DNA from 3 places in the Candidatus Thalassolituus haligoni genome. Region 1 is predicted to be linked to each of the others. Evidence: predicted binding sites of a transcription regulator. Region 1 holds the regulator's gene; each other region holds the start of a gene.
What was found. Region 1 encodes FliA, which starts transcription of late flagellar genes. Its sites were predicted from a motif close to CTAAAGTTNNNNNNNNNNCNGCCGATA; they were not measured.
Positions count from the first base shown of each region.

Region 2: a site for FliA is predicted at 2,867-2,893, ahead of fliS (flagellar export chaperone FliS). Genes of this name have one in related genera too.
Region 3: a site for FliA is predicted at 2,191-2,217, ahead of flgM (flagellar biosynthesis anti-sigma factor FlgM). Genes of this name have one in related genera too.

Region 1 is NZ_CP139482.1:2,913,081-2,920,089, reverse strand. Features, by position in the region: gene flhA (flagellar biosynthesis protein FlhA) at 1-1,297, shown strand, start outside; gene flhF (flagellar biosynthesis protein FlhF) at 1,379-2,743, shown strand; gene SOJ49_RS12965 (MinD/ParA family protein) at 2,745-3,566, shown strand; gene SOJ49_RS12960 (RNA polymerase sigma factor FliA) at 3,618-4,307, shown strand; gene cheY (chemotaxis response regulator CheY) at 4,643-5,029, shown strand; gene SOJ49_RS12950 (protein phosphatase CheZ) at 5,045-5,818, shown strand; gene SOJ49_RS12945 (chemotaxis protein CheA) at 5,831-7,009, shown strand, end outside.
Region 2 is NZ_CP139482.1:1,256,687-1,263,695, forward strand. Features, by position in the region: gene SOJ49_RS05710 (cellulose synthase subunit BcsC-related outer membrane protein) at 1-457, shown strand, start outside; gene SOJ49_RS05715 (methyltransferase domain-containing protein) at 472-2,574, opposite strand; gene fliS (flagellar export chaperone FliS) at 2,935-3,384, shown strand; gene SOJ49_RS05725 (sigma-54 dependent transcriptional regulator) at 3,787-5,256, shown strand; gene SOJ49_RS05730 (PAS domain-containing sensor histidine kinase) at 5,463-6,749, shown strand; gene SOJ49_RS05735 (sigma-54-dependent transcriptional regulator) at 6,779-7,009, shown strand, end outside.
Region 3 is NZ_CP139482.1:1,139,549-1,146,557, reverse strand. Features, by position in the region: gene SOJ49_RS05225 (protein-glutamate O-methyltransferase CheR) at 1-245, opposite strand, end outside; gene SOJ49_RS05220 (chemotaxis protein CheV) at 352-1,275, opposite strand; gene flgA (flagellar basal body P-ring formation chaperone FlgA) at 1,404-2,102, shown strand; gene flgM (flagellar biosynthesis anti-sigma factor FlgM) at 2,265-2,579, shown strand; gene flgN (flagellar export chaperone FlgN) at 2,593-3,093, shown strand; gene SOJ49_RS05200 (flagellar brake protein) at 3,138-3,917, shown strand; gene SOJ49_RS05195 (copper resistance protein B) at 4,004-5,266, opposite strand; gene SOJ49_RS05190 (copper resistance system multicopper oxidase) at 5,263-7,009, opposite strand, start outside.

The DNA of each region.
Region 1 (7,009 bases):
TGTGCCCGGTATGCCGCATACCATCTTCCTCAGTTCCGCGCTGGTGGCGGGCGGTCTGGCTTATGCCATTCGTTACAAGAAAGAGGGCGGCCAGTTGGGGGATGCGGTGGTGAAACGGCTGGGCGGCAAGCCCAAAGCCCAGGAAAAATTGCCGGTGCGGGGCAGTGGCGGGGCGCTGGAAGCACCGAAAGAAAAAGCCGAACAAGCGATCAAGCAGCTGGAGGTCAAGGAGCTGGGCTGGGACGACGTGGAACCGGTGGATCGCGTCGGTCTGGAAGTGGGCTATCGTTTGATTCCGTTGGTCGACAAACATCAGGGTGGCCAGCTGTTGAACCGGATCAAGGGGGTGCGGCGCAAGCTATCGCAAGATCTGGGTTTCCTGATGCCTTCGGTTCATATTCGCGACAATCTCGATCTGTTACCCAACCAATACCGCATCACCCTGATGGGGGTTACGCTGGCTGAAGCCGAAATTTACCCGGAACGGGAAATGGCGATTAATCCCGGTGAAGTTTTTGGCAAGATTGACGGCATCGCGGCACGTGACCCGGCATTCGGGATGGATGCGTTCTGGATTGAATCCAGCCAGAAAGACCGCGCCCAGACACTCGGTTACACCGTGGTGGATGCCAGTACCGTTGTCGCGACCCATCTGAATCAGAAACTCTATCGTCACGCCCACGAATTATTGGGACACGAAGACGTACAGAAGCTGCTGGACATGCTAGCGACTTCCTCCCCCAAGCTGGCTGAAGAGCTGGTACCGAATAAAGTCTCGATCAGCCAGTTACTGACCGTACTGCAAAGTCTGTTGAAAGAGCAGGTGCCGATTCGGGATCTGCGCTCAATCGCCGAATCTTTGGCGAATAGCCCCGCCAATAGTCAAGATCCTGCCGCTCTGGTGGCATCGGCCCGTATGGGTCTGCGGCGCCTGATCGTCCAGAACATCTATGGCCACGGGGATGAGCTGCCGGTTGTCACCCTGGATCCAGGACTGGAACAGTTATTGCTCAAGTCCTATCAACAGTCATTACAGCAGGCGCAGCAAACGGGTGGGCAAGCCGGTTTGATTCTTGAACCGGCAATGGCCGACACCTTGCAACGCTCGTTAGCGGAAGCCGTGCAGGCACAGGAAATGGCGGGCCACCCGGCGGTATTGCTGGTGACCAGTCAGATACGGGCAGCGATGGCGCAGTTTGTTCGTAACACCCTGGAGCAGCTTCATGTGCTGGCGTACCAGGAAATACCGGACAACAAGAGTATCAATATTGCGGCTGCTGTCGGCAGTAAACGTTGATAAAAAACACCGGGTGGCAAGGGTTGGTCACTGGATAACCGCATTGGGGAAATCCCTGATGATTCAGAGCGAGATGTGGCTATGAAAGTAAAACGCTTCATGGGAACCAATATGCAGCAGGCGTTACGGCTGGTGTCCCAGGATCTGGGGGCTGATGCCGTCATTCTGTCGAGCAAGAAAGTCGCCGAGGGGTTTGAAGTGGTCGCCGCGCTGGATTACCAGAGTGAGCAACAGAATCCGGTCGAGGTTGAACGTCAGCTCGAACTGCAGCGGGAACTGGAGCGCGCCAAGGATATGAGCCGTGAACGTCAGCGTGCCCGCGCTGCTGGAGAGCCATTACCTGAATTTACCCCCGTAAGCATGCCGGACAGAGCAGGAGCACAGCCGTCAACACGACCGTCATCAACACCGGTGTTGGAAGACGGCAGGGAGCAATCGTCACGGCCGTCTGCCAGCAGTAATGACAGCCAGTATCACCAGATGATGGAACGCATGAGTGGTGAACTGAGTGAATTAAAAAACTGGATGGTCAGCCACGGTGGCAGCGCCTGGGATACTGGTCGTCCGATCACTTGGAAGCAAAGCCAGCTGTGGCAGCGTTGCCAGGATGTCGGGCTGGAACCATCCTGGTCGGATCGGATCGTCTCGCAGGTCACAGAACAGAACGACATGGGGCTGGCCTGGAAGCAAGTGTTGCGGCAGATGGCGGTCGATTTGCCGGTCGCCAAACAGGGCAGTCTCGACAAAGGTGGCGTCTTTGCCCTTGTGGGTCCGACCGGTGCCGGAAAAACCACCACCATTGGCAAACTGGCCGCCCGCTTTGTTATCCAACACGGTGCTGATGCCGTCGCGCTGGTGAGTATCGACAGCTATCGCGTTGCCGCGCATGACCAGTTGCGTTCAGTGGCCCGGATTTTAGGCGTGGAATTACACACCGTGGCCCCAGGCGAAGACTTGGCGGCGACGCTGGAAACACTGACGGGTAAGAAAAAGAAGCGCCTGGTGCTGGTCGATACCGCTGGCCTGGCGAGTCAGGATCCATCGTTTCAGGGACAGTTATCGATGTTGAAGCAGGCCTGTACCTGCAAGGGCAGTGGTCCGCGCATGCGCTGCTTGCTGACCTTGCCGTTGACCAGTCAGGGACGTTGCTTGCAGGAAAATTATGAACACTTCAAACCGGCCGGACTGGCGGGCTGTATTTTTACCAAACTGGACGAGTGTTTCAGTCTTGGGCCTGCCATGAGTGTGGCAGCCCTGACCCGGTTGCCATTAGTGATGATTGCGGATGGCCCGAAGATTCCCGATGACCTGCATTATCCGGATGCAGGCAAGTTAGTCAGGCTAGCGGAGCAAATGGCGCGTATGGCGCGTACCCGCTGGCAGGCCGCAGAGGCCATGAGTCTGGCCAATTGTCGCCAGACCGGTTCCCAACAAGGAGTTCATTAATATGGCAAATCATCCTGTTCAAGTCATTGCAGTCAGCGGTGGCAAGGGAGGCGTGGGTAAAAGTAACGTCTCCGTCAACCTGGCGATCGGACTGGCTGAGCTGGGGCGTCGTGTTGTGGTATTGGACGCTGACCTTGGATTGGCCAATATCGATATTCTGTTGGGTATCAGTTCCGCCCGCACCATTGAAAATGTACTGGCAGGGGAGTGTGACCTGCGCGACATCATGGTTCGTGGCCCTGGCGGTATTCGTATTGTACCGGCGGCCTCTGGTACCCAGAAACTGTCGCAGCTGAACAATAGGGAGCATGCCGGGTTGATACAGGCCTTCAGTGAGCTGGGCGACGATATCGACGTCTTGATCGTTGATACCGCAGCGGGCATCTCCGATACCGTGCTCAGTTTTGTGTGTGCGGCTCAGGAAGTATTGCTGGTAGTGACCGACGAACCCACCTCGATTACCGACGCCTACGCCCAGATCAAGTTGTTAAGTCGGGATTACGGCATGTTCCGCTTTCGTATCGTCGCCAATATGGTTCGTACCCCACAAGACGGCCATGCGCTATTTGCCAAACTCACCAAGGTGACGGATCGCTTCCTCGACGTGGCTTTGCAGTATGTCGGCGCGGTTCCCCAGGACGACGCCGTCAAACGGGCGGTGCAGCGTCAGAAAGCGGTGATTGAAACCTATCCCCGTTCCCGTGCGGCGATTGCCTTCCGGGCGCTGGCGAAAAAAGTGGATGCCTGGCCATTACCAACGACACCACGGGGTCATCTGGAATTTTTTGTTGATCGGCTGGTGCAGCAACAGGTTGGAGTGTGAGTTGTGAATCGGAGCAGTTGCCTCGCCTATACCGAGGTTGAAAAACACAAGGTGGATGAGCGTGTGCACGAGCACGCGACTCTGGTCAAGCGTATCGCCCATCACATGATGGCACGGCTACCGGATTCGGTGCAGGTCAATGACCTGATCCAGGCTGGCATGATTGGCTTGTTGGAAGCAGCGCGTAAATACGATGGCGACAAAGGCGCCAGCTTTGAAACCTATGCTGGCATCCGTATTCGGGGTGCCATGCTGGATGAAATTCGTCGGGGCGATTGGGCACCACGTTCGGTGCATCGCAACAGCCGCCGGATCAGTGAAGCGATCCAGCAAATAGAAGGTGAAACCGGCCGCGATGCGGAAGACAGTGACGTGGCTGAGCGTCTGGGACTGAGTGCCGACGACTATCACGCAATCCTGCGCGACAGCGCTGGATGCCGACTGTTCAGCTATGAAGAAATGCTCGAAAACAACGACGGTACTGATGGCGTTGATGCCCTGTTGTCCAGCAGCGATGATCCGTCCCACAGTATCGAACGGAGTGCCTTTCAGCAGCAGCTGGCGGATGCCATTCGCGGCCTGCCGGAGCGGGAACAACTGGTGTTATCGCTCTATTATGATGAAGAACTCAACCTCAAGGAAATAGGCGCCGTACTGGGAGTGAGTGAAAGCCGGGTGTGTCAGATTCACAGTCAGGCGGCCCATCGGTTAAAGGCTCGACTGGGTGGCTGGGCAAGCTGAATCGATAGGACGCATTGCCATCGGGACTGTACGACGTTGAGTGCGCCCGACACGGAGTCAATACGGACTTGAGTTCATACAACGGGCGGGTTCTGCTCCCGTCTTTTGTGCTTGTTTTTTCAGTTTTCCCCTGTCTGGCCGATACCCTTGTTGACAGTATGAAACCGCAGGGATTGCGGTTGTTAGTGGTTGGCCATGGCGACAACAGGAAACTCTCCAGGCTTGCTGGATAACCGTCAGACTGGGTCTACACTTGCAGTAGAGTCCTTGAGTACTACGGGTATCAATGGGCATCAGAAACGGCTTGTTAGAAAAGTCGACTATTGGAGGTCGTTTTGGACAAGAACATGAAAATCCTCATCGTTGACGATTTTTCCACGATGAGACGCATCGTTAAAAATTTGCTGCGCGATCTGGGATTTACCAACACCGCAGAAGCAGATGATGGATCAACCGCCTTGCCGATGCTGCAGCAAGGTGACTTCGATTTCCTGGTAACAGACTGGAATATGCCAGGTATGACAGGTATCGATTTGCTCAAGAAAGTGAGGGCAGACGAGCGCCTGCGAAGCTTGCCCGTATTAATGGTGACAGCAGAAGCCAAGCGCGAGCAGATCGTGGCGGCTGCTCAGGCTGGTGTTAACGGTTACGTCGTGAAGCCATTTACTGCTGCAGTGCTCAAGGAAAAGATTGAAAAAATCTTTGAGCGTGTCGAAGGCTAACTCCAGGGTTTACCCATGTCCGAGAGTAATTCGCAACAACTGGCGCAGTCGACCAGCCTGGCAATGAAAAACCTGGCGCAGTCGATGGTGGAAAGCATTGAACGCGGCGAAATCAGTCATGCGGTGTCCCTGGTGAATCAGCTGAATGATGTACGGGATAAGACCCTGTATGAAGAAATTGGTCGACTCACCAGAGCACTGCACGAAGCCATCAAAAACCTCAACATCGAATCGCCGGGTGCCGGGTCAGAAATCGAAAGCGCGACCGACAAACTTGAGTACGTGATCGAGATGACCAACAAGTCGGCTAATCGGACCATGGATCTGGTGGATGCCGGCATGCCGTTGGCACTTGCGATTCGGGATCGGGCCGGTTCATTAGGGCAACAATGGCAGCGATTTCTCAACAAAGAACTCAAGCCGGATGAGTTCCGGGTATTGTCGCGGGATATCGACGCTTTTTTGACCACTAGCCAACAGCAGTCCGGCGAGTTGAAAGATCAGCTCTCCGACATACTGCTGGCTCAGGACTTCCAGGATCTGACCGGCCAGGTGATTCAGAAAGTGGCCACGCTGGTTCGGGATGTGGAAAGTCGGCTGGTTAATCTGGTGGTGATGGCGGGTACGGTCGACTCCATTACGGGTATTACACATGCAGATCTGGAATTGGTTAAACAAGACGAGGTCTCTGCGATTGCTGCTGAAGGCCCACAGATTGATAAAACGGTGGATGGCGTGGTCGCCAGTCAGGATGACGTTGATGACCTGTTGTCCAGTTTGGGTTTTTAAAGGGGCAGATGAATGAGCTTCGATGCTGATGAAGAGATCCTCCAGGATTTCCTGGTAGAGGCTGGCGAGATTATCGAGCTGTTATCTGAACAGCTGGTCGATCTCGAGCAGCGTCCGGATGACAAGGATCTGCTCAATGCTATCTTTCGCGGTTTTCATACCGTCAAAGGGGGAGCCGGATTTTTACAGCTATCGCCGCTGGTAGATTGCTGTCATGCCGCAGAAAACGTGTTCGATACCCTGCGTAACGGCTTGCGTCGGGTTAATGCTGATCTGATGGATGTGGTATTGCAGGCGCTGGATTGCGTGAACGAAATGTTTGATGACGTCCGTGCCAGCCGCCAGCCCCAGTCTGCCGATCCTGAACTGATACACCAGCTGCATCTGCTGGCGGAACCCCAGTCCGGGGACGCTGAAGTTGTGGGTGGTGTTGCTGAGTCTGTGAATGATACCAAGGCCGCAGAAACGATGACTGTCGGCGGAGCAAATCCTGCGACTGGGTTGGTCGACGACCACGATATTACCGACGATGAATTTGAACAGCTGTTGACGGCGTTGGATGGTGACGCCGCTACACCAGTAGCAACAGAGCCAACCTCATCTGTGTCAGAGCCAGCGGCTGATGATGACGACCTGTTTGACTTGCCGGCGGTATCGGCGGCGAGTGGCGATGAAATTACCGAAGATGAATTTGAAGCCCTGCTGGATCAGATTCATGGCAAGGGCAAACACAGCAGCACTCCGGCGTCGCCAGCAGATGACGCATCCGGTGAGCGGGGAACAACATCAGAAAGCAGTGAGCCGGAGGTTATGCCCCGGTCTGCGGATCTAATAACGGATTCCGAATTCGAAGAATTATTGGATCGTCTGCATGGCAAGGGCAAGCATGCGTTTGCTGGAAGCGTTGAGAGTGAGACGGACTCAAACTCAACGCCAGAGGCGACTGCTGCCGCTGTAGAAACAGTGGCTCCTGTCGCCCAGCCTGAGCCGGTCAAGGCCGTTGCGCCAACGCCGATCAATGCTGCTGCCACACCGGCGGCAAAAGCCGCCGACAGCGGACGCAAGGCAGTAGAGAAAGACGCAACCTCTGAAACAACCGTGCGAGTCGATACCAAGCGCCTTGACGATATTATGAATATGGTTGGCGAGCTGGTGCTGGTGCGTAATCGTCTGGTACGGCTGGGCCTGAAG
Region 2 (7,009 bases), 1.7 Mb from region 1:
TATCACGCTCGGGCCAACCTTCAAATTTCAGCGTTTTGACCGTAATCTGAGCAAATTTACTCTGGGGCATGGGGGCTATTTCAGTCCGCAGCAGCTGTTTAAATACGGTGGTGAACTGACAGCACTGACGCGAGAACAGCGCGATTTTGTGGTTCAGGGTAAGGTTAACTTTGGTTACCAGCAGCATCAGGAAGACTGCGCACCTTTATTGCCACTGGAAAGTAACCTGTGTTCGGAGTTTTATACCAACAATAAGGTTGGCGGTATGTATCTCGGTTTAGAATTGCTGGGCATGGTACAAACCGACCCTCATGCCCAGCTGGGCGGGGGAGTCTTCTATGGCTTGTCGCCCGAGTTTAATGAATTCGGATTTATGTTAGCGGTACGTTTGACGCTGGATCCAAGGCGTTCAGTACTGACAGCTGATTTGCCGGACTGGATCAATACCATCCGTTGATCTGTCATCGGCCGTCACAGGTCATGGGCAGGTTTGATGGCATAAAACTGGTACCTGCCGATAAACAACGCAGGTGACTGATTTTCCAGAAGCTGCCACTGTTCCGGTGTCAGTTCACTGGCCGGACAGCCGTAAGTCTGTCGGGCCAGCTGCTCGGCTTCTGGCTGAGCCTGCATGCCTACCCAGCGCAGTCCGGCGTTAGCCAGCCAGCTGATGGCATCGCCGATATCAAATAACTGCTCTTGGTTGTGGCACAGCAGCTCGTAGCAACCGCTGAGGCTGTAAAAATCCGGTCGTTGCAGCAACTGCTGGCACTGTTGTTCCGAGAGGCCTGCAGTGGTTGCCAGAGCGGTTTCCATCAAGGCGTAGCGTAGCTGCTGCAATCCGGTGACAGATGTAATGGCTGTTGTGTCCAGTTGCTGGCGCAGGCGAGTGATTCCTTGCCTTGCTATCCGGCTGTGCAAGGTGATTTTGATCACCCCTCCTGGTTTCAGTACTTCGGCCAGTGCCAGCAACCCGCTCAGAGGGTTGGGCAACTGCTGGAGTACGCCACCACATTCAATGGCATCGAACTGCTTTCCCAGCCAGCTGATCTGGCGTAAATCTCCCTGCATCCAGTCAATCGACACCTCTCTATCGGTCTGGTGTGCACGGCCATAACTTAATGCCTCACGACTGAGGTCTATGGCGGTGATGTTCAAGGGAGTGAATTTTTGGGCCAGTTTGAGGGCCTCCCGACCGGTTCCGCATCCCGCTACCAAGAGTTCCTCTGTGTGCTCTGTGGGGATCGAGAGAGCAGCCAGAGCCATTGGGAACAGGCACTTTAGGTGACTAAAATAATTCCCTTGCGGATGCTGTTGCAATGGACGCCAGCGAGGATAAAACAGGCAGTTATCAGCCTGCAGGGTCTGGTTCCGAGTGGCGCTTTGGCTGGAGGTCGGCGGGGAAATCAGCGCCTGATCTGGCGTACCAAAGGTCGGAATGACTGGGCGATGCAAACGTTGACGCTGTTCGTTATCGATCTGGGTGATGAGGTAATGCCGTAGTGGCTCGGGCCAGTCATCTGGGATGGCAAACAGTTTGTCGAGCAAGCCGGTTGCTGTCAGCGGTCGGTACATCAGCAGCATGAGCAGCGCTGGCAGTATTGAATCCTGCTGGTCTGCTGCCTGCTCCAACCAATACTCCAATAATCGGGTCAGCTGTTGGAGTTGCCTGGCTTCATCATCAGTTTCGGCCCAACAACCTCCGTTTATCCCGGTTTGGCTAATCAGTGCCAGCACCAGCGGCAGGTATTGAGTGTCCAGCTCCAGAGTATGAATGCAGCCCTGCAGGAGGCTGAATCGCATTTGGGTCAGATGGCGCTCCAACAGTGGATGACTGAGGGCTATGTGGTGCAAGCTGGCGAGCAGCAGCGGTTCTTGTGTCAGTTGGTTAATGCCTAACAGGGCGTGTTGTTGAAGATCCTGAAAGCGGCATTGCAACAGCTGTGTCGCCAGCCTGGCCAGAGAGGAAACATCACCTGGCAATTGCAGATAATCGACCACCTCGGCTGCCAGTTCCGGGCAATAGCCATCAACGCTGGCACCGGCTGCGGCTTCAAGCAAGCGACTCTGCAGCAATATATCATCGCGGTGGATACGCACCAATTGACGATAATCCTCAAAAGCCGCTGCGTATTTTCCTTGTTGCAGACGCACATGGGCGAGGTAAAAAGGCGCTCGGGTGGCCACTCTGGACAGCTGTGAGGAACGCAAAAAGTAGTCTTCAGCCACAGCTGGTCGTCGGTCTTCCAGTTCGATCAGCCCGGCGCTGTACAGCAGACTCGGGCTAGTGTGTTTGATGGCAAGGCCAACTTCTATCCAATCCCTGGCATGTATCAACTGGCCCTGACGCATACAAATACGGCCTAACAGATTAATAATCTGAAGATCTTCCGGCTGCAGCTGATAAGCCTGTTCTGCCTGTATCAAAGCCCGTTGCAGTGTCAAGGTATCCTGATCTTCAACAGCCTGGGCGTAAGCGAAGCTGGCGGCCATATACAACGATCGCGCCCGTATCGAAGCGGAAGCATGGGATGTTGATCCCTGGAAGGTTAATTGTGGCAACAGGTTTGCCATGAAAATGCCCTCGTAAATACCCCGGCGATGTGGATTCCGTGGCTGGTGATTCAGATCCGATGTAACGGCAAGCCGATCATTAGCAGGCTCCCCAGGTTATCAGGCGATTGACAGCAACCATCTGCTGATAGCCTAAGCAGAGCTTGTGCCATCTTTTATCATTATGATTTGTAAAGAGTTTTTTGTTTTTTGGTGGCAGGGAAGGTCACTTTTTACCGGGCTGGCGGAAGTAGTTTGCCGCCAGCGGATGCCCGGCGCATGTGCTTGATCGCTTAATTCGGCAACCTTCTTGTTAAAGAAAACGCCGGTTTGGCCGCTACAGCCAACAGAAGCTGAACAACAATGGAAGGAGCAGACCCTATGTACCCATCGGGCGCCAAGCAATACCAGCGAGTGAACACGACCTCAGAAGTACTGGATGCCGATCCTCATCGCCTGATCCAACTGCTGATGGAAGCCGCATTAACCCGTATGGCCCAAAGCAAGGGGGCCATTAAACGGGGTGATATGGCTACCAAAGCCAACCTGTTGGGTCGGGTTATGGAAATTATCAGCACCTTGCAAAGCAGTCTGGATCACAGCTCTGGCGGAGAGATTTCCGCTAATCTTGAGCGACTGTACGACTACATGAATCGCCGCCTGTTACAGGCAACCAGAGCAAACGATACCGACATGATTGAAGAAGTCATGAGCTTGATGCTGGAAGTCAAACGTGGCTGGGATGGTATTCGCGACGATTATTTGACTCATTCGGGGAATCGCGAGCCGCTCTCAGGCTATCAGGGTGAAAATACGCACATCTCGGCCTGACCAGTGCGACCTGACGGGCAACCACGAACATTTGGGTGATGGTGGGTGTCATCTTCCAGGCGTCTGTTAGTCATTGATATTACTAATACTTATTTCAGGTATTGTAAGACAATAGGGCGTTAGGGTAGTCTGCCGTCGTGCTAATGTTACGTCAGATACGTTTGTGGCGAATTGCTGCGTCGATTATTTGACTTCGTCAAAAATACGCACTTAACTGAGCAACATGAGTCAATTGGATGACACCAAAAATAAAAAATAACAGTTCAGTGCTCTTGTGAACAGACGGACAGTATCCCTGGTTATCCAGTCAACTCCCGGTCAAGCCATCAACAGACAACGAGAATTCGCTGTTTTTTAGTGGAAGTGGAATAAGGCACTGCCTGAAATAAAGGAAGATTGCGTATGTGGAGAGAAATTAAAATTCTGCTGATCGATGACGATCACCAGCGTCGTCACGATATGCAGGTGATCCTTGATTTTCTCGGGGAAGAAGTCATCGTCAGTGACAGTCAGCACTGGCAGGAAGAAGTCAGTCGCCGTGCCAAAAACAGCCAGGATATTTCGGCTGTGCTGGTCGGTGATGACAGTCGAGGCCTGTTCCATGGTGTTATGACAGCCGTTTACCAGTGGGACAAGTCAGCACCGATTATCTGTCTTGGCCGTGATCACGGACTGGATCGTCTCCCGGACTCCGTACGTCGCTCGGTGATCGCCACCGTAGAATCTCCTCCCAGTTACAACAAATTGCTAGACAGCCTGCACCGCTGCCAGCTTTATCGCGAACAATATTCCCATAGTGAAGGCCGCAGTGAGCGACGTGACATCCAGCTGTTCCGCAGCCTGGTCGGCACCAGTCGCCATATTCAGCAGGTACGTGAGCTGATCATGCAGGTGGCAGATAAAGACGTCAGTGTATTGATTCTGGGAGAATCAGGCACCGGCAAGGAAGTGGTCGCCCGTAACCTCCATTATCATTCCAGTCGGCGTAACAAACCGTTTGTACCAGTTAATTGTGGCGCCATTCCGGCAGAGTTGCTGGAAAGTGAGTTGTTCGGGCATGAAAAAGGTGCCTTTACCGGTGCGATTGCCAGCCGTCCCGGACGCTTTGAGCTGGCCGAAGGCGGCACCTTGTTCCTGGATGAAATTGGCGATATGCCATTGAGTATGCAGGTCAAGATTTTGCGAGTGTTGCAGGAACATACCTACGAGCGGGTTGGCAGCAATAAGACACTGCAAGCCAATGTGCGCATTATTGCCGCGACCCACAAAAATCTCGAAAACATGATTGAAGACGGCGGCTTCCGTGAAGACCTTTATTACCGTCTGAATGTCTTCCCTATCGAAATGCCGTCATTACGGGAGCGGGTTGAAGACTTGCCGCTGTTGTTGAATGAACTGATCGCTCGTCTGGAGAACGAAAAACGAGGCTCAATTCGCTTCAACTCTGCGGCGATCATGTCGTTGTGTCGTCACGAATGGCACGGCAACGTTCGTGAGCTGGCTAACCTGGTCGAACGACTGGCGATCCTTTTCCCGTACGGTGTGGTGGGGGTCAACGAATTGCCGAAAAAATTCCGCCACTTTGAAGACGATGAAGAAGAAGCGTTGGCCGCAGCGAGTGAGCCTGGTGATGACCTCGCTCAGGAAATGATGCCGCCAGCCAATCTGGAGAGCGCCGCGTTATTACCCGTGAACGGACTGGATCTGCGTGAATATTTGTCCGACCTGGAATCATCATTGATACAGCAGGCGCTGGATGATGCCAATGGTGTCGTTGCTCGTGCTGCTGAAAAACTCAATATTCGCCGTACTACCCTGGTCGAAAAAATGCGCAAGTACAACTTGCAACGTAAGGAAAAAGACTTTGCCTGACCCTTCGGTGAGTTGGTATTGCAGTGATAGAAAACCGGCGTAGAGCCGGTTTTTTTATGCCTGTATCTTGGCGGATAAAAAATCACCATATAAAAAGTCAATAAATATCAATAAGTTAAATTTATTTTAGAAGTGGGCACAGCCTTTGCTTTATCTGCCTGAACGCTGATTTATTGGCGATAGAAATGCAGAATGGTGAGGTGTTTATGACGATGTCCACAGCCCGTATCGATTCGGTTCAAACCCATGTCGCCCCAACCGTCGAAGACACCGCCGCAGTTATGGCGATGACGGCTGGCGGTCGCAATCAGGAACGCCAAGGGCTGCAGCACACGTTACAAATGTTCAGTCGCATGTCACAGCAGCTGACGGACTCCTGCGAGCAACTTGAAAGCCAGGTTGAACAACTGAGCGGCGAACTGGCTCAGGTATCTGCCGAGCGAATGCGAGAACTGGCAGAAAAAGAGCGTCTGGCCAATCAACTGGAACAGCTGCTGACTCTGCTACCTGCCGGTGTACTGCTGCTGGATCAGAACGGTTGCGTTGCCAAGGCCAATCCAGTCGCTGAACAACTGCTGGCACGGCTGGCCGACGTCGACAGTCTGGTTGGTCAACGCTGGCGTCGGGTTATCCAGCGCTGCTTTGCACCGCGTCATGATGATGGCCACGAAGTCTCGCTGGTGAATGGCCGCAGGGTACTGATTCGTACCACCCCCATGACCCAGCAACCCGGTCAGCTGGTGTTGCTCACTGATATGACTGAAACCCGCGCCTTGCAAGGCAAGCTGGCCCAGCATCAGCGACTGTCGTCGATGGGGCGCATGGTGGCGTCACTGGCGCACCAAGTACGCACTCCGCTTGCCGCCGCGACACTCTATGCCGGACATCTGGCTGATGTCGAACTGAACGATGCTTCCCGTGAACGTTTTGCTGGCAAGCTGATGGAGCGGTTACGCCATCTCGAACATCAGGTGCGCGACATGCTAATTTTTGCTCGCGGCGAATTGCCCTTGCACGACGAAATATCCATTGCGGAGCTGATCGAGGATCTTCAGGCCGCTATGGAAGTGCCACTGGCACAACACCAGGGGCATTGTGAAATCCATAACAACTGCCCGGCCAGCCGTATTCGCTGTAACCGCGATGCGCTGGTCAGCTGCCTGATGAACCTGGTGAACAATGCACTGGAAGTCGGTCGTGATGGCGGTATACCCAAAGTTCAGCTGATCCTGTCTGCCCGTCAGACCGGCGATCAGCAAGCGCCCGGCATCTCGGTGGTGATTGCCGATAACGGCCCTGGCCTGACTTGCGAGCAAAAGCAACGGGTACTGCAACCCTTTAACAGCACCAAAGCCAATGGCACCGGGCTGGGTCTGGCAGTGGTACAAGCCGTTGCCCGTGCCCATGGTGGCATCCTGACACTGGAAGATTCCGATCTGGGCGGTCTGGCCGCTGCGGTTCGTCTGCCGTCGATAACCACGCTGGCCAGTTAACTGACTCTGACACTCCTTGAGGAAACCTTATGATTATTCTGGTCGTGGAAGATGATCCGCAACTGCGTGAAGCCGTGGTCGACAGTCTCGAACTGAAAGGGCATCAGGTGATTGCCACTGCCGATGGCAAGCAAGCCATACTGGCACTGCAGCAGCAGCCGGATCTGATTCTGTCCGATATCAATATGCCGGAAATGGACGGACTTGCTTTGCTGAGTCATGTACGCGAGGAACACCCCTGGCTACCGATGGTACTGATG
Region 3 (7,009 bases), 1.8 Mb from region 1:
TGTTCATCGCGAAACCACAGCGTCTCGTTGGTGGTCATAGCGTCAATCACCAGCTCCTGCAAGCGTCGATTGCCGTTGAGCGTGCTCAGCAAGTCGGAAATCGAGCTCAGGTTGTGCTGCTCCAGCAATCGCCGCAGACGACTGCTGACCAGATATTCCTTGCCATCGCCCAGCATGATGCCGCTGGATTGCTCCAGCATGTCCCGAAACCGGAGATACTCATCTGCAGTGATCTGGAGTGTCATACTCAGTCCTGAAAAAATTCGGCGTTAAACGCCACTTAACTTATGGAAAACCGTCATTCAATCGCGATCCAACCTGTTGCAACCGTCTTATCCTGGCCGAGCCGGCTCAGCAAGACTGAACCCGAATAGCCACCTGTCCAGCCAAGACGTCAGGATCAAATTTGGCGATAAAATCATCGGCCCCCACCTTTTCCACCATCGCCTTGTTGAATACACCGCTCAACGAGGAATGCAGCACCACATGAAAACCGGCCATTCGTGAATCAGCACGAATGCGAGTCGTCAGTGTATAACCATCCATTTCCGGCATTTCAATATCAGATACCATCATCATATAAACGTCTTGCAAGCGCTCACCCCGCTCCGCGATACCGTACAGATGCTCCCAGGCCTGACGACCATCATTCATCGATACCACTTCCACACCCAGATTTTCCAGACAACGGGTAATCTGTTTACGGGCAATCTTGGAATCGTCCACGATCAGCACCCGGTGTGCTTTCGCGCGCTGATGCACCTCTGCTGAAATAAGACCGGCACTGATTTCTTCATTGATCGGAGAAACTTCTGCCAGAATTTTCTCCACATCAATAATTTCCACCAACTGCTTGTCCACCTGTGTCACCGCCGTCAGGTAGTGTTCTTTACCCGTGCCCCGTGGTGGTGGATGGATCTCTTCCCAGTTCATATTGATGATGCGCTCAACACCACCAACCAGGAACCCCTGAGTCTTGCCGTTGTACTCGGTAATAATCACAAATGCATTATTCAGATCGCTCAACCCCGCATTCCCCGTTGCCAGCCCCATATCCATGATCGGGATCGTGCCCGATCGAATATGCGCCACACCGCGAACGACAGGATTACTGCCCGGCAAAACAGTCAGCTTGGGGCACTGTAGTACCTCCTTCACCTTGAACACGTTAATGCCGTAAACCTGTCGCCCGTTTACACGGAACAGCAACAGCTCCAGCCGGTTGGCACCGACCAACTGGGTTCGCTGGTTAACCGCATCTAACACACCAGCCATAAAAAGCTCCCGAAAAGTTATCCGGCACAGCCCTTGCAAAACCTCTGTCAGGTTCAACAAGCGCTGCTTAATCGCCAGAATCATGACGTTTACATCAGTCACCTAAAAGCATAGTAGAGAACCAGACAGTGCGTCGGATAATTGTTTTACTCCTGATATGCCAACCTCTCTGGGCTGATAAACTCCAGACTGCGGCGCTTTGGACGACTGAATCCTGGCAGGCAACACTGCAACACCAGTTGCTGCAGCAGTGGACAGACATCAGTGGCGACGCCCATGGCAACCGGGTTTCGCTGGTGGGACTCAGCCCCGACTATCAACTGCCCGCCTGCAGCCAGGCGCTGAATATCGAGCTGGCCCGGCCACTGCAACCGGGGCGTAATGGTGTTGAGCTGCGCTGCGCCTCGCCCTGGTGGCAACAATTTGTCGCGGTCGAACTGCACGTGATGGAAAGCGTCGCCATTCTGACGCAAGCCGCTCGTTCTGGTGACAGCACCGCCAGCGCCAGCATCCAGTTTGTGCAACAAGATCTGGGCAATCTGCAACAAGGCTATATCCGCAACCCGGAACAACTGCAGGATATGGAGTTTCGCCGGAACCTGCGCCCAGGCACCGTAATCACCCCGGACATGCTGATCTCAAAATTGCTGATAGAGCGCGGTGCGCTGGTGCGTATTCACCTGCAGCGGGGTGCCATCCAGCTGCAAACCGAAGGCGACGCCCTGAGCCAAGGCCGCAAGGGCGACACCATTCGAGTACGTAACCGCCGTTCCGGCAAGACCCTCACCGCCGAAGTCATCGGCCCCGGAGAGGTCACTATCCGTTAGCCGCTTGAATCAACCGATGACTTTTATGGCAGCGCGCACACGCGCGAATAGCAGCAAATCGACAGACTGCAAAAAAAATCAAAAAATACTAAAGTCTTTTGGCAAACCGCCGATACAGACATGGCAGGGGTTTATACAATGCAATGGTTTGGAGATTTCACAATGAATATCAACAAGTTAACAGGTGCCATCGACACCGGTAGTCGCGCTTCAGCGAAAACCGCCGATGCCACCAGCCCAATGTCAGCCAAGGGTGATCCAGCCTCCGGCACCCAGAATGCCAGCTACAGCGATCAGGTCAAACTGAGCGCCAGCAGCAAAAGCATCCAGCAGGTTGAGGCTGAAATCAGTGCCATGCCTGAGGTGAACGATGCCGCCGTCGACCGCATCAGAGCCGCCATCGACAGCGGTGAATACAAAATCGATTATGAAAAACTGGCAGGAAAAATGCTGGACTTTGAAGGACGCCTGAACTGAGCATTAAATAGCCATGAATTCTACTGCCAATGTGTACCTGCCAACGCCGGAATGTCATCAGCTGCGCCAGCTGTTGCTTGATGAACTGGCCCTGGGACGCCTGCTACAACACCAACTGGAGCAGGAAGGCCAGCTACTGGCCCGCATGGAGCCTGAACAACTGCAACGTGCCGGACAATCCAAGTCGGCGATATTGCAGCGCATGAAGGAACAGACCAAACAACGCATGGACTGGATGAGCCAGCAACAACTGCCGCTGGCGGCCGATTTTCTCCAGCATCCACAGATCCGCCAGCAGCCAGAGATTGCCCGCTTGTGGCAACAGCTTGCCGCTCAATATCGTCATAACCGCGATCGTTCCATCCAGCTGAACGAACTGGTTCTCACCGCCAAGCGCCGTATCCAGCAGCGTATCCATATTTTACGTGGCCAACCCGATCGCTCGCCATTGCTCTACACTGAAACAGGCCAGGGCAAATCGGCACGCCGAGGCCAGGGCTACATTCAGGCCTGACCGCCTTCTTTCTTCCAACGCCTACCCCTGCCAGGAGGTTACGTGTGACATCCCCAGCCCGCGTTCCGGCAAACAAGACACCTGACAATCCGCCGCAGGACTGCGCCCTGGATCAGGACGAAGACATCTACGGCGCGCTCCGCAGCCTGGTATTGCTGCAAGCGCCGGTAAGAGTACTGATTGACGACCAAACAACCGCCTTCTGTGCTCAAATAACCGATGTGCAGCTGAATAATCGCAGCTTTTTTATGACCCGGTTACAACCAGATAAAGGCAATGATCTGATCCGTCAGGGCAAACGCTTCCGCATTGATTGTGACAACCAGGGCATTCGTATTCGCTTCGTCGCCGACGGCCGTCTGCGCTACCAAAGTGCTGAACAACAGTATCGTGGTGAATTCCCCAGCCAGGTTGAATACCTGCAACGGCGCGATGCCTACCGGGTCAATGTGCCAGCGGCCCACTATCTGGTGGTCGAGATACCGGATCAGCACCCGACACCCGACGAGCAGACAGCTCCGCGCTATCGTTATAAAGGAAGGCTGCAGGATTTATCAGAATCCGGCTTCAAAGCCTGTTTTGAAGGTGATATTCAAGCTGATTTGAAACAACTGAATTTGATTGCCGCCGCCATCGTGCGCTGCAACGAACAACACTACCTGGATTGCGGGTTGGAACTACGCCACCTGATGCTCGATAGCGCTGGCAATACCCTCGCCGGATTTGTATTTACCCGGATTTCCTCTGCTGCCCGCCGTTATATATACCGTCTGACCACCGACTTTCAGTGGGAAGAACGGCAATTCAAAATTGCACCCTCATAACGTTTGTAGCCCTGGTATTGACTACCGCCCGGCCCAGACTGCCCTCCGTGGCTGTCCGCATATCGAGGCCGGAGCAATACACTGCGCTACAACCAGGCTTTTACACCTAACACCCACTCGGTACTGGCACGTTCTCCAAGGATGCCAGCGGTGCCACCATAATGATGGCTGCGTTCGACACCGAAGTAGGGTGCAAACCGGCGACTGAATTCGTAACGTAACCGGGCACCAAACTGAGTGCTGTTCAGCCCCTGACCAAACGCTCCTTCCGGGTCACGCTTACCGGTTGCCGTTAAAGCACCATCCAATCCGAGTATCCAGCGCTGGGTAAACAACAGGTCGTATTCGGCCTCCAGCTCCAGTTGCGTGACGCCCTGCTTGCCGACAAACAGCATGGCCTGGCTTTCAAACCAGTACGGAGCCAGGCCCTGAAAACCGACACCAACCCAGTTACGATCCAGATCATCCGAGCTGTCATGTCGCACCCCCAGTTGGGTATTCCAGAACGCGGTCAGGGCATGCCTCCAGTACACGCCCAGCTCGGCATCGGTAGCACCGTCCTGGCGCTCGCCATCGAATTGCACAACCGCTCGTTCCCAGGTAGTGCCGTACCAATATTCGCCACTCAGACGCTGAGAAGTATCACCGTCGTGCCGAGACAATTCGAGGTTGTCGATCATCAGCGCAGAAAACCGATGTTCATCGGCAAAATGCAGCTGACGGGGGCCTTTCCTGGCGTAGGGGCCAGAGGTCAGGGTGTAACCGCCGGAATAGGCATTCGGATCGCGGGCATTGGTCGGCGCTGAACCACCTTGCACCTGCATACTGGAATGATCCATCTGGCCATGATCCATATTTTCATGGTTCATGCCTTCGTGATTCATACCTTCGTGGTTCATACCTTCGTGAAGCATCTCGCCTTGATTCATCATGGAATGATCCATCTGGCTATGATCCATATTTTCATGGTTCATGCCTTCGTGATTCATACCTTCATGGTTCATGCCTTCGTGGGGCATCTCGCCTTGATTCATCATGGAATGATCCATCTGGCCATGATCCATATTTTCATGGTTCATGCTTTCATGGTTCATGCCTTCGTGGTTCATACTTTCGTGAGGCATCTCGCCTTGATTCATCATGGAATGATCCATCTGGCCATGATCCATATCTTCATGGTTCATGCTTTCATGGTTCATGCCTTCGTGGGGCATGCAATTGGCATCACCAGCCTGGCATTCCATACCAGACATCATGGTGCTGGTTTCTGCCCAGCTAATGGGAGCCACCAGCAACCCGGCCAGCAAACATGCCTGTGCGATCGGCTTTTTCATCATCAGTATTTTCATGAGATCACCACCTCGCGGAACATGCCCGCATCCATATGGAACATCAGGTGGCAATGCCACGCCCAACGTCCGACAGCATCTGCTGTTACCTGATAACTGATGCGTTGGGCCGGTTGTACCGGAATGGTGTGCAACCGCGCCTGAAATTCACCCCGGTCATTTTCCAGTTCGCTCCACACGCCGTGCATGTGCATCGGGTGGGTCATCATGGTGTCGTTCTGCAAAATTACCCGCACCCGCTCGCCATGGCGAAAATGTACCGGAGTCGACTGGCCAAATTCGACCCCATCAAACGACCAGCTGTAGCGTTCCATATTGCCGGTCAAGTGCAGTTCGACTTCACGCTCGGGGTCGCGTTTATCCATTGAGCCACCTAACGTATGTAAGTCCGCCAGGGTTAACACCCGCCGACCGTTGTTACGCAAGCCAATGCCGGGATCATCCAGATTGGTGCGCGGTGTATCGACGCGCATATCCACTTGCGGGCCGTATTCACTGCTGGCGTGATGGACAGTGGCAGACGGCACCGCCATGCCCCCGGGTTTCATATCGCCGTGATTCATACCTGCGTGATCCATGCCTGCCATACTGCCCATGCCCGACATACCACCCGACATATCGCCGTGATTCATGCCCGCCATACTGCCCATGCCCGACATACCACCCGACATACCACCCGACATATCGCCCATCATATCGGCCATGGTTAACCACTCCGGTTTATCCATAGCCGGTACAGCGGCCGTTAGCCCCATGGCTGGAGTCAACGTTCCGCGTGCATACCCGGAACGACCCATGTTCTGAGCAAAAATGGTGTACGGCTGATCCGCCGGATGCACAATCACGTCGTAGGTTTCACCTGGACCAAAGCGGAATTCATCCACCGTTACCGGCTCCAGGTTCTGACCATCAGCCTGTACGACCGTTAGTTTCAAACCGGGAATACGCACATCATAGAAGGTGTTGCCAGCGCCATTGATAAACCGCAGCCGCACGTACTCACCCGGTTTAAACACACCGCTCCAGTTACCCGCCGGAGCCGTACCGTTCATCAGATAGGTAAAGGTTTCGCCAGAGGTATCGGCCAGGTCGGTCGGGCTCATACGCATGTCGTTCCACATTTTGCGCATGGCGAACGCTTCGCTGAGGCCATAACGCTGGGCGTCGCGAATAAAATCTGGCCCGGTGGGCTGACTGTAGTTGTAATAATCCGACTGATTTTTCAGCTTGGCGAACACATCCATCGGGTTTTCGTCGGTCCAGTCCGACAGCACCACCGCCATCTCACGGTCGTAGTAGACCGGGTCTGACGCTTTCGGGCGCACAATAATTGCGCCGTACATGCCCGTTAGCTCCTGAAAACCGGAATGGGAGTGATACCAATACGTCCCGCTTTGCTGCACTTTGAACTGGTAGGTAAAGGTCTCACCTGGAGCAATCCCCGCAAAGCTGATACCCGGCACACCATCCATCTGATACGGCAGAATAATGCCGTGCCAATGAATCGAGGTGCTCACCGCCAGGTCGTTACGCACCCGGATGGTGACCGTTTCGCCTTCTTGCCACACCAGTGTCGGCGCTGGAACCGAACCATTGATAGCCGTGGCCTTACCGCGACTGCCGGTAAAATTCACCGCCAGTTCACTCACCACCAAATCAAACTGAGTGCCGGTCAGTACCTGCACTTGTGGATTGTTGCTGGCAGGCAAAGATCCCGCCCGAGCATTGCCCATGCCAGCCAGT